Regions from separate parts of the Mesorhizobium sp. RIZ17 genome, predicted to be linked through region 1. Evidence: predicted binding sites of a transcription regulator. Region 1 holds the regulator's gene; the other holds the start of a gene.
The links. Region 1 encodes PhoB, which activates phosphate uptake and scavenging genes when phosphate is short. Its sites were predicted from a motif close to TGTCATNNANCTGTCAT; they were not measured.

Region 1 (7,964 bases):
CGCACCGTGGCGGTGAAGCCCGAGGTCATCCTGCTCGACGAGCCGGCCTCGGCGCTCGATCCGCTGTCGACCGCCAAGATCGAGGAACTGATCGACGAGTTGCAGGCCGACTATACGATCGTCATCGTCACCCACAACATGCAGCAGGCGGCGCGCGTGTCGAGGCAGACGGCGTTCATGTATCTGGGCGAGCTGGTGGAGTTCGACCGGACCGAGAAGATCTTCACCTCGCCCCGCGAAAAGCGCACGCAGGACTACATCACCGGCCGCTTCGGCTGAGTTCATACGAGGACATCATCATGGCCGAACATACCGTCGCCTCCTTCGACGAGGATCTGAGGCAGATCAGCCGGCTTATCAACGACATGGGCGATCTGGCCGGCTCCATGGTCGGCGGCGCGACCAGGGCCCTGCTCGAAACCGACAATGCGCTGGCGCAGCGCGTCGTCTCCGACGACGCCATCATGGACGCGCGCCAGCGCGAGCTTGACGACCGCGCCATCACGCTGATCGCCAAGCGGCAGCCGATGGCGGACGACCTGCGCAACGTTGTCGGCTCGATCCGCATGGCGGGCGATCTCGAACGCATCGGCGATCTTGCCAAGAACATCGCCAAGCGCGTTGGCGCGGTCGGCGTCAGCACCGCGCCGCGCGACCTCACGCATTCGATCGATTCCATGGCGCAGCTGGTGCTGATCCAGGTCCAGGCCGTGACCCAGGAATATATGGTGGGCGACGCCACTGCGCTGGCCAAGCTGCGCAACGACGACGAGCGCATCGACGTCAAATACACGTCCGTCTTCCGCGAGCTGTTGACCTACATGATGGAAGATCCGCGCAACATCACCGCTTGCACGCATCTTCTGTTCTGCGCCAAGAATCTCGAGCGCATCGGCGACCATGTGACCAACATCGCCGAGAACGCCTATTATGTGCTCACCGGTACGCAATTGCCCGCCAACCGTCCCAAGCAGGACGAGACGGCAATGTCGGCGCCGGCGGCCTGACGAGAAGGTTACCCCGATGATCGCGCCACGCATCATGGTGGTGGAGGATGAGGAGCCGCTGGGGGTGCTGCTCCGCTACAATCTCGAATCCGAGGGTTACCAGGTGGAAGTGGTGACCCGCGGCGACGAGGCCGAAATCCGCCTTCAGGAAAACGTTCCCGACCTGCTCGTGCTCGACTGGATGGTGCCGGCGGTTTCCGGCATCGAGCTCTGCCGGCGCCTCAGGATGCGGCCCGAGACCGAGCGGCTGCCGATCATCATGCTGACGGCGCGGGGCGAGGAAAGCGACCGCGTGCGCGGGCTCTCGACCGGCGCCGACGACTACCTGGTCAAGCCGTTCTCGACGCCGGAATTCATGGCGCGCGTCAAGGCGCTGCTGCGCCGCGCCAAGCCGGAGGTGCTGTCCAGCGTGCTCAAGGTCGGCGACATCGTGCTCGACCGCGAGTCGCATCGCGTCTACCGCAAGAAGAGCGAGATAAGGCTCGGCCCGACCGAGTTCCGCCTGCTCGAATTCATGATGCGGCATCCTGGCCGCGTGTTCTCGCGCAGCCAACTGCTCGACAATGTCTGGGGCGAGACGATCTATATCGACGAGCGCACGGTGGACGTCCATGTCGGCCGCCTGCGCAAGGCGGTCAACAACGGCCGCATGCCCGACGTCATCCGAACCATTCGCGGGGCGGGTTACGCGATCAGGGAGGATTAGGGATAGGGCGCGGAAGCGCTGACGGGCTCCGCTCCCGGCATCTGCGATGGTGATTAGCCGAGACGCTTCTAGCGTCGTCATCCACGGGCGGAGCAAGGAGCGTAGCGACGCAGCGCAGACCCGAGGATCCATTCCGTGACTTCGACGCGCCGGGGCGGTGCAGAATTCTGCTCCGCTGCGCCTACGATCGAAGTAACGGCATGGATTCCAGGGTCTGCGCTGCGTCGCTTCGCTCCTGTTTCGCCCTGGAATGACGAAGCTGCGGGGCCATCGCTAATCTCAAGCGTCTGCTGCTGTCCTCAGCGACCAGCGGTCACTTCAAAGCCGCTCAGGCCACGTTTTTTCCGCTGCCCGCTCTTGCCTGCATGCCCGGCGCGAAAATCTCCTGGTCGACGAAGGTCAGCGCGCGCATGGCGCAGCCTTCGCGGATCAGCGGCAGCTCGTTAGGCTCGGTGTCGAAGGAGATCGATTCCGAGTGCTGGCCGCCCGCGGTCTGGGCGATCGCCTCCCTTAGCGCCGGCTCGATCAGGTCGAAGGCGGCCGCGCTGACGCCGACCATGGCCACGGGCGCCGGGTCGATGAGGGCGAACAGGCTGCCGAGACCGAAACCAAGCGCCTCGCCTGCCCGACGGTAAGCCTCCCGCTCGGGGCCGTCCTTCTCGCGCGCCTTGGCGGCCAGGGCTCGCATGTCGGCGTCGCCGACGTCGACCGGCTCGGCGTCCTCGCTCATTTTCATGGCGCTGCGCCAGATCGCGTAATTGCCGGCATAGGCCTCGACGCAGCCGCGCCGGCCGCAGCGGCAAAGCGCGCCGCCCGGGCGGTGGATCATGTGGCCGAATTCGCCGCCCGAGGAATGCGTGCCGGTGAACAGCGCGCCCTTCAGCACCAGACCCATGCCGATGCCGTGCGACAGGAGGATGGCGATGAAGTCGTCGCGATAGCGCTCGGGGTCGCGCCATTGCAGCGCCACCGCCATCATGTTGCAGTCGTTCTCCATGGTGGCGGGGATGCCGAATTCCTGCTCGAGGATGTCGGCGAAAGGAATGTCGGTCAGCGGCGTTATCGGCGACCACAGCATGGCCCGTGCGTGGGAATCGGTGATGCCCTGGATGCCCATGGCGATGCGGGCGACGCTGCTCACGTCGAGGTCGGGATCCTGCAGCCGGCGCCGGACGATCGCCACGCATTCGCCGATCAAGTCGTCGCGGGGCATGACAAGCGTGTCCAAGCGCTGCTGCTCCTCGGCGACCACCTGGCCGGCATAATCGATCACGGCGACCGACAGGAAGTTCAGCGACAAGACCACGGTCAGCACCGCGGCGGCTTCAGGGTTCAGCGCCAGGCCGATCTGCGGCCGGCCGCGTTTCAGCGCCGTCGGCTCGCTGGCCTTGCTCTCGGTGAGAATGCCTTCCTGGATCAGATCGGCGGAGATCGCCGAAATGGTCGAGTGGCTGAGCCCGGTGGTGGCGGCAATCTCCGTGCGCGAAGGCTGGCCGGCGCGGCGCACGGCCGAAATCACCATGGCGCGGTTGCGCCGGCGCAAATCGTCGTGACGGATTCCGACCGACATGTCTTCGCACGTCCTCCCCGGTCATCGCGGCCTTGTGATGATGCCATGGCCTAGCGTTGACACGCCAGACGGTTCACCATTTGCGGAAACGGCGAACCGTCTGTCTTTTGTTCTGACGCAATTCCGGGCGGAAAACCGCTGCGCACTTTTCCTGGAATTGCTTCTGGATACTGGCAGAAGCCAAGGTCCATGTCATTATTTATTGCGGGTGTCGAAAAAAATGTTCGGACCCATCAAAACCCATCAGAATCGCGGTTGACAGCGTCGTTTTGCTGGATCACTATTTTTTTGAGGCTCGAAAAAAAGCCTCTGTACCGGCCTTCGGGCCAGTCTGGGTCGCGCCGCACAGAGCGCAGGGAGGATATCATGAAGAAATTCGCAGCCGCCATCCTGGCGGGCGTTGCCATGTCGCTGACGTTGGCGTCGGTCGCCGAGGCGAAGGACAAGGTGATCGGCGTCTCTTGGTCGAATTTCCAGGAAGAGCGCTGGAAGACCGACGAAGCGGCGATGAAGGCAGCCATCGAGGCCGCCGGCGACAAGTATATTTCGGCCGACGCGCAGTCCAATCCGGGCAAGCAGCTGACCGATGTCGAAAGCCTGATCTCGCAGGGCGCCAATTCGCTGATCATCCTGGCTCAGGATGCCTCGGCCATCGGTCCGGCGGTGCAGAAGGCGCTCGACGAAGGCATTCCGGTCGTCGGCTATGACCGCCTGATCGAGAACAAGGACGTCTTCTACCTGACCTTCGACAACAAGGAAGTCGGCCGCATGCAGGCCCGCGAGGTGTTCAAGGCCAAGCCGGAAGGCAACTACGTCTTCATCAAGGGCTCGGGTTCCGATCCGAACGCCGACTTCCTGTTCTCGGGCTCCATGGAAGTGCTCAAGGCGGCGATCGACAGCGGCAAGATCAAGAATGTCGGCGAGGCCTATACCGACGGCTGGCTGCCGGCCAACGCGCAGAAGAACATGGAGCAGTTCCTGACCGCCAACGACAACAAGGTCGACGCGGTCGTGGCGGCCAATGACGGCACCGCCGGCGGCGTCGTAGCGGCGCTGACGGCGCAAGGCCTGGCCGGCACCGTTCCGGTCTCGGGTCAGGACGGCGATCACGCGGCGCTCAACCGCATCGCGCTCGGCACGCAGACCGTGTCGGTGTGGAAGGACGCGCGCGAGCTTGGCAAGAACGCCGCCGAGATCGCCTCGCAGCTCGCCAACGGCAAGAAGATGGGCGACATCGCCGGCGCCAAGGACTTCACGACGCCTGGCGGCAACACCGTCAAGTCGCTGTTCCTGACCCCGATCGCGATCACCAAGGACAATCTCAACGTCGTCATCGACGCCGGCTGGATCAAGAAGGACGAAGTTTGCGCTGGCGTTGCCGCCGGCAGCGTCAAGGTCTGCAACTAAGTTTGCCGGCTCTCGATCAAAATCCTGCGCCGCGGCCTGGAGCGGTTCGATGAACCGCTCCAGTTCCTTGTTGCCGCAATCCCGGACGGGAAGCTACGGCGAAGTCGCCGATCCCAACCGCCACGCACTTTTCCTGGGATTGCTTTGAAGCCGCGGCGTTTTCTCAAAAAGATTTGTGTTTCCGCCTCTGGCGGATAGCTTCTAGGCTTGGCCAGGCATCCGCGTCAGACGGGCAGGCCGGCGGGAGGAAATCATGACCGATACGACGTCTACCCAATCGGCGGACACCGCGCGCGCGTCGGAACTTGGCGCTGTCGCCAGGTTCCTGAAGGCAACCGAGATCGATACCCGCATGCTCGGCATGATAGGCGCGCTGCTGCTGATCTGGGTCGGGCTGCACGTGATTTCCAGCCTGCGCCTCGGCGTCAATCCGCTCGACTTCGACAGCCGCACCTTCCTGACGCCGCGCAATCTGTGGAACCTGTCGGTTCAGACTTCGGCCGTGGCGATCATGGCCTCAGGCATGGTGCTGGTCATCGTCATGCGCAACATCGACCTGTCGGTCGGATCGGCCGAAGGGGTGATCGGCATGGTCATGGGCTTTGCCCAAGTGCATTTCCTGGTTCGCTTCGTCGGGCTTGAATTGGGCAATCCCTGGATCTGGGTCCTGGCATTGCTGATCGGCCTGGCGCTCGGCCTCATCATCGGCGCCTTCCAGGGCTTCATCATCGCCTATCTCGAAGTGCCGGCCTTCATCGTCACGCTGGGCGGGCTGCTGGTCTGGCGCGGTGCTGCCTGGTGGGTCACCAGCGGCCAGACGGTGGCGCCGCTCGACGCAACCTTCCAGCTGATGGGCGGCGGCCCGGCGGGCTCGATCGGCGCCAAATGGAGCTGGGCCGTCGGCATCGTCGCCTGCCTGGCGGTCATCTTCATGCATTTCAACGGCCGCGTGCAGCGCAAGCGCTTCCGCTTCCCGCTGCGTCCGGTCTGGGCCGAGACGCTGCTCGCCACCGTCACCTGCGCGGTCATCCTGGGCGCAGTGTGGCTCGCCAATTCCTATCCCTGGCCGGTCGGCATCGTGAACCGCTACGCCGCCGCCAACAACATCACCGTTCCCGAAGGCGGGCTGTTCATCGCGCATGGCATCGCCATTCCGGTGCTAATGGCCGTCGCCGTCGGCCTGATCATGACCTTCGTCACCAAGCGCACGCGCTTCGGCCGCTATGTCTTTGCCATCGGCGGCAATCCAGAAGCAGCCAACCTCGCCGGCATCAACACGCGCTGGATCACCATGAAGGTGTTCATGATCATGGGCGTGCTGGCGACGATCGCGGCGGCGATCTCGTCGGCCAGGCAGAACTCCTCGACAAACGTGCTCGGAACGCTGGACGAACTCCTGGTCATCGCCGCGGCGGTCATCGGCGGCACCTCGCTCGCCGGCGGCTCCGGAACCGTGCTCGGCGCGATGCTCGGCGCGCTTCTGATGCAGTCGCTGCAGTCCGGCATGGTGCTGCTCGGCGTCGATTCGCCGCTGCAGAGCATCGTCGTGGGCGCCGTGCTGGTCGTCGCGGTGTGGCTCGACACCATCTATCGCAAGCGGGTCTGAGGAGAACGAGCATGGCTGAAAAATCCGCTCCCGCCGGCGTTCCGCTGGTCGACATGCGCAACATCTCGATCGCCTTCGGCGGCATCCGCGCCGTCGACGACGCCTCGGTCGATCTTTTCCCCGGCGAAGTGATGGCGCTGCTCGGCCACAATGGCGCGGGCAAATCGACGCTGATCAAGATCCTGTCCGGCGCCTACAAGCGCGACAGCGGGCAGATCTTCATCAATGGCGAGGAGGCTTCGATCTCCAATCCGCGCGACGCCAAGAAATACGGCGTCGAGACGATCTACCAGACGCTGGCGCTGGCCGACAATGTCGATGCCGCCGCCAATCTGTTCCTCGGCCGCGAGCTGATGACGGGTTGGGGCACGCTGGACGACGTCGCCATGGAAGCCGAGGCGCGCAAGGTGATGGGCCGGCTCAATCCACGCTTCCAGCGCTTCAAGGAGCCTGTCATCAAGCTGTCGGGCGGACAGCGGCAGTCGGTGGCGATCGCGCGCGCGATCCTGTTCAACGCCCGCATCCTGATCATGGACGAGCCGACGGCGGCGCTCGGCCCGCAAGAGACGGCGCAGGTCGGCGAACTGGTCAAGCAGCTCAAGGCCGACGGCATCGGCATCTTCCTGATCAGCCACGACATCCACGACGTGTTCGAACTCGCCGACCGGGTCTGCGTGATGAAGAACGGCCAGGTGGTCGGCACCGCGCGCACGACCGACGTCACCCAGGACGAGGTGCTCGGCATGATCATCCTGGGCAAATGCCCGCCAGGCGCCATCCCGGGTCCAGGCGCGCTGAAGATCGCGGCATGAACGGATAGCCGGCTAATTAACGGCTGCGTGATGTACCAGCCCCTGTGATGATTTGGCCGCGCCATTGTGTTGGCGCGGAGACTTGCCCATAAAGGTCGTCGACCGTCCACGGGCCGCATCGCTGATTTGAAGAAGCTCTTTCCGATCGTTGCCTTCGTCGCCGTCGCGCTGATCAGCCTGACGATGGCGGGGTTCGCTTATTTCGCGACGCAGGAGGCGGCGCGGATCAAGTTCGAGGGGACCGCCGACGACGCGCTCAACCGCATCGAAAGCCGCATCGACCTGCATCTGTCGCTGCTGCGTTCGACGCAGGCACTGTTCGATGCCCGCAACGGCGACATCACGCGCGGCGAATTCAAAGCCTTCTTCACCGCGCTCGACATAAGCGACAATTTCGCGGGGCTGCGCGGGATCGGCTTCCTGAGGCTCGCCAAGACCGGCGACGAGGCGGCGGTCGAACGCGACATCCTGCACGACCTCGGGACGGCGCATCCGGTCTATCCCGCAACGACCGAGCAATGGCGCACGCCCATCGTGCTGTTCGAGCCGCTCGATACGTCCAACCAGTCGATCATCGGCTTCGACATGTTCACCGAGCCGGTGCGGCGCGCGGCGATCGAAAAGGCGATGGCCGACGACCGGCAGCATGCGAGCGGCGTGGTCCAGCTCGGACAGGGCGCCGGCGTGGCGCAGACCTTCACGGGCTTCCTGGTCTTCGTGCGGCTGAACGTCGAAACCGCGCCCGAGGTCATCAATGCAAGCCGCTCTTCGACCGCCGGCTTCCTCTACGCGGCGTTCCGAGCCCAGGACCTGTTCCAGGTCGCGCTCAGCCGCTCGCCGCTGCTGCCGGTCAATG
Region 2 (7,964 bases), 910 kb from region 1:
GGACGGCGACATCATGCTGTTCAAGTTCAACACCTGATTCCCTTTCGGTGCCGCTACCGCCCGCTGTCTTGACCTTGTGATATCACGGGGCTAGTCGGCTATTGCAGGCGGTGTTTCGTCGGCAATCCCGGTGCAATCGAACGAAACCCTTTCCGGCAAGGGAGACCCGGCGATGATAAAAACCTTCGTCGTGGACAATGATCGCCTGCGCCTCACCGAGGACCTTGCGGCCGATGGCGACAGGGTCGTCTGGGCCGATCTCTTCAACCCGACCAAGGAGGAAGAGGCGCGCGTCGAGGGCTGGCTGGGCATTGCCATCCCGACCCGCGAGGAGATGGAGGAGATCGAGATTTCGAGCCGCCTCTATATCGAGGACGGCGGCTACTTCATGACCGCCGTGCTGCCGGCGCAGACCGAGGCCGACGATCCCTTGATGTCGCCGGTGACCTTCGCGCTTGCCGGCAAGAGGCTGATCACCATCCGCTACCACGAACCCAAAGCCTTCAAGACCTTCCCGCTGCGCGCCGAAAAGGTGGCGACCGGCTGTACCAGCGGCGACACCATCCTGATCGGTCTTTTGGAAGCGATCGTCGATCGCCTGGCCGACATCCTCGAGCGCGCCGGCCGTGAGGTCGAAGTGATCTCGCGCGACATCTTCGAAGCCCGCTCGACCAAAGCCTCGAAGCGCAACCGCGATTTCCAGGAGCTCCTGAAAGGCATCGGCCGCAAGGAGGACATCGCTTCCTCGGTCCGCGACAGCCTGATCTCGCTGCAGCGCCTTGCCGGCTTTCTTGCCCATGTCGCCGCCCAGACCAAGATGAGCAAGGATGTGCGCGCCCGCATCAAGACGCTGTCGCGCGATGTGCTCTCGCTTGCCGACCATGCCACCTTCCTGTCGCAGAAGATCTCCTTCCTGCTCGATGCCACGCTTGGCATGATCTCGATCGAGCAGAACGCCATCATCAAGATCTTCTCGGTCGCCGCCGTCATCTTTCTGCCGCCGACGCTGGTCGCGTCGATCTACGGCATGAATTTCGACATCATCCCCGAGCTCAAATGGGAGTTGGGCTATCCCTTCGCCATCGGCCTGATGGTGGTCTCGGCGATCCTGCCCTTCTGGTATTTCCGCCGCCGCGGCTGGCTCTGACGGTGTTTGCCGGCGACGGCTGGCTTACCAGAAATCACTTGACCAAATCGCCATTGGCCTTCATCCGGGGTGCCCGACCTACGGATCGCACGTCGTCAACCGGATTGTCAGCATGACCGGAAAGACCTGGGCCTATGAGGATTTTGTCGAGGGCGCCTCGCTGGACATCGGCAGCAAGGACGTAAAAGCTGCCGAAATCATCGAATTCGCCAGCGAATTCGATGCCCAGCCGATGCATCTCGACGAGGAAGCCGGCAAGGCGAGCATCCTTGGCGGGCTTTCGGCTTCGGGCTGGCACACCTGCGCGATGTTCATGCGCATGTTGTGCGACGCCTTCCTGCTCGATTCGACCTCGCAGGGCTCCCCCGGCATCGAGCATGTGAAATGGAAGAAGCCGGTTCTGGCCGGCGACCGGCTGACCGGCACGGTCACCATACTGTCCAAGCGCCAATCCAAATCGAGGCCGCAGCTCGGCTTGATCACCATGCGCAGCGAGCTCGTCAACCAGCGCGGCGAAAGCGTCTTCGAGCTGGAGAACACCGGTATGTTCCTGACCCGCGGGGCCGGGGCATGACCCTCGACGAATTCTTCCTGATCGGCCAGACCGTCACGCTCGGCTCGCATAAATTCGAGGCCGACGAGATCAAGGCGTTCGCCAGGAAATACGATCCGCAGGTCTTCCACGTCGACGAGGAGGCGGCGAAGAACAGCGTGCTTGGCGGGCTCTGCGCCTCCGGCTGGCACACCGCCGCCACCTGGATGAAATACAACCTCGAAAAGCGCATGGAGACCGAGGGCGTGCGCTGGACCGGCCCCGGCCCGCAACCCGAATTCGGCCCCTCGCCCGGCTTCCGCAATTTGAAATGGCTGAAGCCGGTCTATGCCGGCGAGACGGTGACCTTCACGCGCACCGCCTTGGCCCACCGCCCGCTTGCCGGGCGTCCGGGCTGGAACCTGCTCACACTGCGCTGCGAGGCCTCCGATTCGACCGGCGACAAGGTCATCGAGTTCGACAGCGCCGTGCTGGTGAAGGTGGAGTAGTGAATGGTGAATGGTGAGTAGTGTGTAGTGTGTAGTGTGTAGTGTGTAGTGTGTAGTGTGCGCGGATAAATTCGACGCTTATCATCGAATAGCCATTCACTATTCACTATTCACTATTCACTACTCACTAATGCCCCTCGAACCCGATCAGCGTCCTGACCGGCACGTCGAGCGCTTCCAGCTTCTTGCGGCCGCCGAGGTCCGGCAGGTCGATGACGAAGCAGCCCGCGACGATGTCGGCGCCGATTTGCCTGAGCAGCTTCACCGCCGCTTCCGCCGTGCCGCCGGTGGCAATCAGGTCGTCGACCACGATCACCTTCTCGCCCGGCGAGACGCCGTCCTTGTGCATCTCCATCTCGTCCAGCCCGTATTCGAGGCTGTAGGCCACGCGCACCGTCTCATAAGGCAGCTTGCCCTTCTTGCGGATCGGCACGAAGCCCGCCGAAAGCTGGTGCGCCACGGCGCCGCCCAGGATGAAGCCGCGCGCCTCGATGCCGGCGATCTTGTCGATCTTCAGCCCGGCATAGGGATGCACCAGCTCGTCGATGGCGCGGCGAAAGGCGCGCGCATTGCCGAGCAGCGTGGTGATGTCGCGAAACAGGATGCCGGGCCTGGGGTAATCCGGAATGGTGCGGATGGCCGCAAGCAGCGTGTCTTCGAGGGAGGATTTCATCGAGGCTTTCCGCGTGTCCGGCTGTCGGATTTGACGGCGTCGGCCATTGCTGCCCGACGCGACCGACAAGGGCTACCGCGATGTTACGCCAGAGACAAGCACATCCGGCAAAGGATCAGCCCCTGAACGGCCTCGGCCATAATGAAAAGGGCGCCTGCGAAGGCGCCCTTCGAAAGGCAGACGAGATCGCCGCGACTACATGCCGAGATCCGAGCGCAACTCGGAGCGCGCCACTTCGTATTCGGCCTTGAAATCGGGGCGGTTGAGCAGGACCGCGGCGATGACGCTGCCGGAAATCTTTCCCATCTCGATGTCGGACGGATAGTGGATGCCGCCGACCACGCGGTTATGGGCGAATTCGGCCGCACGCGCCATGATCTCGGCGCGCTTTTCCGGAACCATATCGGCGAGGATGATGCCCATCATGGTGCCGACCGTCGCATGACCCGACGGCCAGGAACCGGAGTTCGACAGCTTCACGACCGGCTTGACCAGGTCGCTGAGCTGATGTGGGCGCGGACGCTTCCAGACATCCTTGGCCGGATCGACGACGGCGCCTTCGGTCGCCACGACGCGATCGAAGAAGGCGCTGAACTTCGGCAGCGTTTCCTTGTTGAACTTCGGCCCCATGACATCCGCGAAGCGCCAGACATTCTCTTCGGCATCGGCGATGGCGCGCTTTTCCATTTCCGGCGTGCGCGTCACCTGCAACGTCAGCACCTCGCCGAGCTCGGCTTTGGTTTCCGCCGAATCATTGGCTGGCGGCGGCGGCAGGATCATCGTCAGGTCGATGTCCTTGTTGGTGACGAAAGGCTGGGCTTCGTCAGCATGGGCGGCGTATCCAGTGACGAGCAGCAGGAAGCCGGCCGCGAGCGAGACGTATCTTCTCATGGGTGTGATCCTTTGATGAGGGCAAGGCAGGATCACCGCCCGCGATGACGGCCATGTGACATGGTCCGGTTTACGCATGCCGAAATGCAAGAAGGGCGCCTTGCGGCGCCCTTCTTGGATTGCGTGCGGTCGATAGCGCCTCAGTGCGCCACGTCGGCCCACACGCGGCGCTTGGTCATGTAGATCAATGCGCCGAACAGCAGCAGGAACGCCAGCACGCGGAAGCCGGTCTTCTTGCGGTCTTCCATATGCGGCTCTGCCGCCCATGCCAGGAAGCTCGCCACATCGCGAGAATACTGATCGACTGTCTGCGGCGCGCCGTCGTCATAAGTCACCTGACCGTCGGAGAGCGGCTTCGGCATCTTCAGCGACACGCCCGACATGAAATACGGATTGTAGTGCGTGCCTTCCGGGATGACCATGCCGGCGGGCGGCGTCTGATCGTAGCCGGTCAGCAGCGAGTGGATGTAGTCCGGGCCACCCGCATCATACTGGGTGAAGATGTCGAAGACGAACTGCGGAAAACCGCGCTCGACGCCGCGCGCCTTGGCGAGCAGCGACATGTCCGGCGGAGCGGCCCCGCCATTGGCAGCTGCCGCGGCCTCTACATTCGGGAACGGCGCCGGGAAATGGTCCGACGGCTTGCCGGGACGATCGAACATGTCGCCGGCATCGTTGGGGCCGTCATGGATCGTGTAGCTCGCGGCCAGCGACTTGATCTGGGCCTCGGAATAGCCAAGGTCCGACAGCGTGCGGAACGCCACCAGATTCATCGAATGGCAGGCCGAGCAGACTTCCTTGTAAACCTTGAGGCCGCGCTGCAGCTGCGCCTTGTCATAGGTTCCGAACGGGCCGGTGAAGCTCCAGCTCATTTCCTTCGGCTCGTTGATCGGGAAATGCGTCGGCGCGGCCGCGTTGTGTTCCTCTTCAGCGGCTATTGCCGCGGTGCCGGCAGCCACAAGGCCGATCAGCGCCAGCGAGGTGAGAATCTTCTTCATGCCAAATCCCCTTAGATTCTCTACCGCTCAGCCCTTGGTCTGTGGTGCGGCCGTGGCGCCCGCCGGATGCCCGCTGCCGCCTTTGTTCTTCTCCAGCACCGCCTCGGTGATCGAGTTCGGCAGCCTGCGCGGCGTCTCGATCAGGCCGAGCACCGGCATGATGATCAGGAAGAAGGCGAAGTAGAAGAGCGTGGCCATCTGCGCCATGAACACATAAGCGCCTTCCGCCGGCTGCGAGCCAAGCCAGCCAAGCAGGATGGCGTCGGCCACGAACAGCCAGAAGAACAGCTTGTACCACGGGCGGTACACTGCCGAGCGCACCTTGGAGGTATCGAGCCACGGCACCAGGAACAGCATGGCGATGGCGCCGAACATGCACAGCACGCCGCCGAGTTTGGAGTTGATCGGCCCGACGTTGAAGGTGATGGCGCGCAGGATCGCGTAGAACGGCAGGAAGTACCATTCCGGAACGATGTGGGCCGGCGTCTTCAGCGGGTTGGCGACGATATAGTTGTCGGCATGGCCGAGATAATTCGGCAGGTAGAAGACGAAATAAGCAAAGACGAACAGGAACACGATCATGCCAAACGCGTCCTTGATGGTCGCATAGGGCGTGAACGCCACGGTGTCGGTCTTCGACTTGACCTCGATGCCGGTCGGATTCGACTGGCCCACGACATGCAGCGCCCAGACGTGCAACACCACCACGCCGGCGATCATGAACGGCAACAGGTAGTGCAGCGCGAAGAAGCGGTTCAGCGTCGGATCGTCGACGGCGAAGCCGCCGAGCAGCAGCTGCTGGATCCAGTTGCCGACCAGCGGGATGGCGCTGAAGAAGCCGGTGATGACGGTGGCGCCCCAGAAGCTCATCTGGCCCCAGGGCAGCACATAGCCCATGAAGCCGGTCGCCATCATCAGGAGGTAGATGATGCAGCCGAGGATCCACAGGAGCTCGCGCGGCGCCTTGTAGGAGCCGTAGAAGAGGCCCCGGAAGATATGCAGGTAAACGGCGATGAAGAAGAACGAGGCGCCGTTGGCATGCAGATAGCGCAGCAGCCAGCCCGAATTCACGTCGCGCATGATCTTCTCGACCGAATCGAAGGCGAGAGTGGTGTCGGACGTGTAGTGCATGGCCAGCACGATGCCGGTCAGGATCTGCGAGACCAGCATGATCGACAGGATGCCGCCGAACGTCCACATGTAGTTGAGGTTGCGCGGCACCGGATAGGCGACGAAGCTGTCATAGATCAGCCGCGGCAGCGGCATGCGGGCGTCGAACCAGCGCTCGATACCGGTCTTGGGCGTATAGGTCGAGTGTCCCTCGCTCATCGAAATATCCCCTGCCTCAACCGATAAGGATCTTGGTATCGGAAATGAACTTGAATACCGGGATCGCCATGTTCTCCGGCGCCGGGCCTTTGCGGATGCGGCCGGCGGTGTCGTATTGCGAACCGTGGCACGGGCAGAACCAGCCGCCGAAATCGCCTTCCTGGCCGAGCGGGATGCAGCCGAGATGGGTGCAGACCTGCACCATCACCATCCAGGCTTCCTTGCCGGGCGTGGTGCGGTTGGCATCGGTCGCCGGCGCGTCGGACGGCAGGTTGGCATTGCGCGCGATCGGATCCTTGAGATCGGCGAGATTGACGGCCTCGCCGTCTTTCATTTCCTTTTCGGTGCGGTTGCGCACCACCACCGGCTTGCCGCGCCACTTGACGATCAGCGAGCTGCCCGGCTGCAGCGAGGAGACATCGACCTCGACCGAGGCCAGCGCCAGCGTCGAGGCGTCGGGACGCATCTGGTCGATGAACGGCCACGCGACGGCTCCAGCGCCGACAACGGCGGCCATGCCGGTGGCTACATAGAGAAAATCGCGACGGTTGGGATCGTGGATGTCGGTTGCGCTCACGGGTGCCTGATCCTTTCGCCTCTTCCTAACCGGAGGCCGAGCCTTGTCCCCGCTCAATCGCACCTGCCCGACAGCGCATGGCGAACAGGCTAGCGAATTCCTCCGGCATTTGGATTTTCGGTTTATGCGTGCGGCCCGTTTTTGTCCAGTCGGGTGAAGGCACAAGGGCAGATTGTCGCGGGGATGCGCGGCGGCCGTGGCCGGCGCATCCCCGCTCGGCCGCCGGACAGGATGAAACAGCGGGAAATCCCGGGTGAAATCGAGCCAATGTTCGCCTCGACATCGGCTTCTGGCCCGGTCTATTGTCCAGCCATGGCGCATGTCATTGAACGCGACAGCTGGGCCGAGGCACCCGACCGCTGGAAAGGCGAACTGCAATGCGGCCGGTTCGGCGCCAATTCCTGCCTGATCTTCAACTATCAGCCGACGGTCGGCGGCGGCCCGCGCCTGCACAAGCATCCCTATGCAGAGATCTTCGTCATCCGCTCCGGCACCGGCCTGTTCACGATCGGCGACCAGCAAATCAGGGCCACGGCCGGCCAGATACTGATCGTGCCCCCCGACACGCCGCACAAATTCACCAATCTCGGCCCCGGCCCGCTCGAAAGCACCGACATCCACGAGAACGGCCACTTCATCACCGAGTGGCTGGAATGATTCTTCCAATCCACCTGTCCGAAGCGTGAGCGCAGCCTAGTTCCGTCCATCTGGCACCGATGGAGATCGAAGCATGCAAACACACGCCGTCGAGGTCGAGGGGATGGCTATCGCAATCCGGGAAGCCGGACCGTTCGACGCGCCCGGCCTTCTGCTGCTGCATGGCTGGCCGCAGAGTTCATATGCATTCGAGGCAATCATCGACCGGCTGGCCGAGAACCAGCGCGTGGTCGCGCCGGATCTGCCCGGCATCGGCAGCTCGCACGGTGCGCCCGAGACTGGTGAAAAGACACATCTGGCAAGATTGATGAAGGGTCTGATTGGCGCCTGCGGCTTGCGGCAGGTCATCGTCGCCGGTCATGATGTCGGCGGCCAGATCGCATTCGCCCTGTTGCGCGACGAGCCCGAGGCATTGTCAGGCGCGGCGATCATGGACGTCGTCATCCCCGGCGTAGCGCCGTGGGAAGAAGTCATCCGCAATCCGCATATCTGGCATTTCGCTTTCCATGCGATCCCGGCTTTGCCCGAGATGCTGGTGAGCGGCCACGAGCGCGCCTATTTCGATTTCTTTTTCGATATTCTTTCGAAGGAAAAATCGGCGATCCCTGCGGAAGCCAGGGACATTTATGCCAAGGCCTATTCGCGGCCGGA

Region 2: a site for PhoB is predicted at 3,797-3,813, ahead of WDX12_RS01700 (acid phosphatase). Genes of this name have one in related genera too.

What each region holds. Positions count from the first base shown of each region.
Region 1 is NZ_CP147861.1:1,233,387-1,241,350, reverse strand. It holds gene pstB (phosphate ABC transporter ATP-binding protein PstB) at 1-279, shown strand, start outside; gene phoU (phosphate signaling complex protein PhoU) at 300-1,007, shown strand; gene phoB (phosphate regulon transcriptional regulator PhoB) at 1,024-1,713, shown strand; gene WDX12_RS06100 (ROK family protein) at 2,042-3,283, opposite strand; gene xylF (D-xylose ABC transporter substrate-binding protein) at 3,650-4,690, shown strand; gene WDX12_RS06090 (sugar ABC transporter permease) at 4,944-6,296, shown strand; gene WDX12_RS06085 (ATP-binding cassette domain-containing protein) at 6,308-7,108, shown strand; gene WDX12_RS06080 (CHASE domain-containing protein) at 7,235-7,964, shown strand, end outside.
Region 2 is NZ_CP147861.1:325,262-333,225, forward strand. It holds gene ychF (redox-regulated ATPase YchF) at 1-37, shown strand, start outside; gene corA (magnesium/cobalt transporter CorA) at 173-1,147, shown strand; gene WDX12_RS01685 (MaoC family dehydratase) at 1,260-1,721, shown strand; gene WDX12_RS01690 (MaoC family dehydratase) at 1,718-2,188, shown strand; gene WDX12_RS01695 (adenine phosphoribosyltransferase) at 2,316-2,861, opposite strand; gene WDX12_RS01700 (acid phosphatase) at 3,057-3,752, opposite strand; gene WDX12_RS01705 (cytochrome c1) at 3,893-4,750, opposite strand; gene WDX12_RS01710 (cytochrome b) at 4,778-6,079, opposite strand; gene petA (ubiquinol-cytochrome c reductase iron-sulfur subunit) at 6,096-6,656, opposite strand; gene WDX12_RS01720 (cupin domain-containing protein) at 6,969-7,313, shown strand; gene WDX12_RS01725 (alpha/beta fold hydrolase) at 7,387-7,964, shown strand, end outside.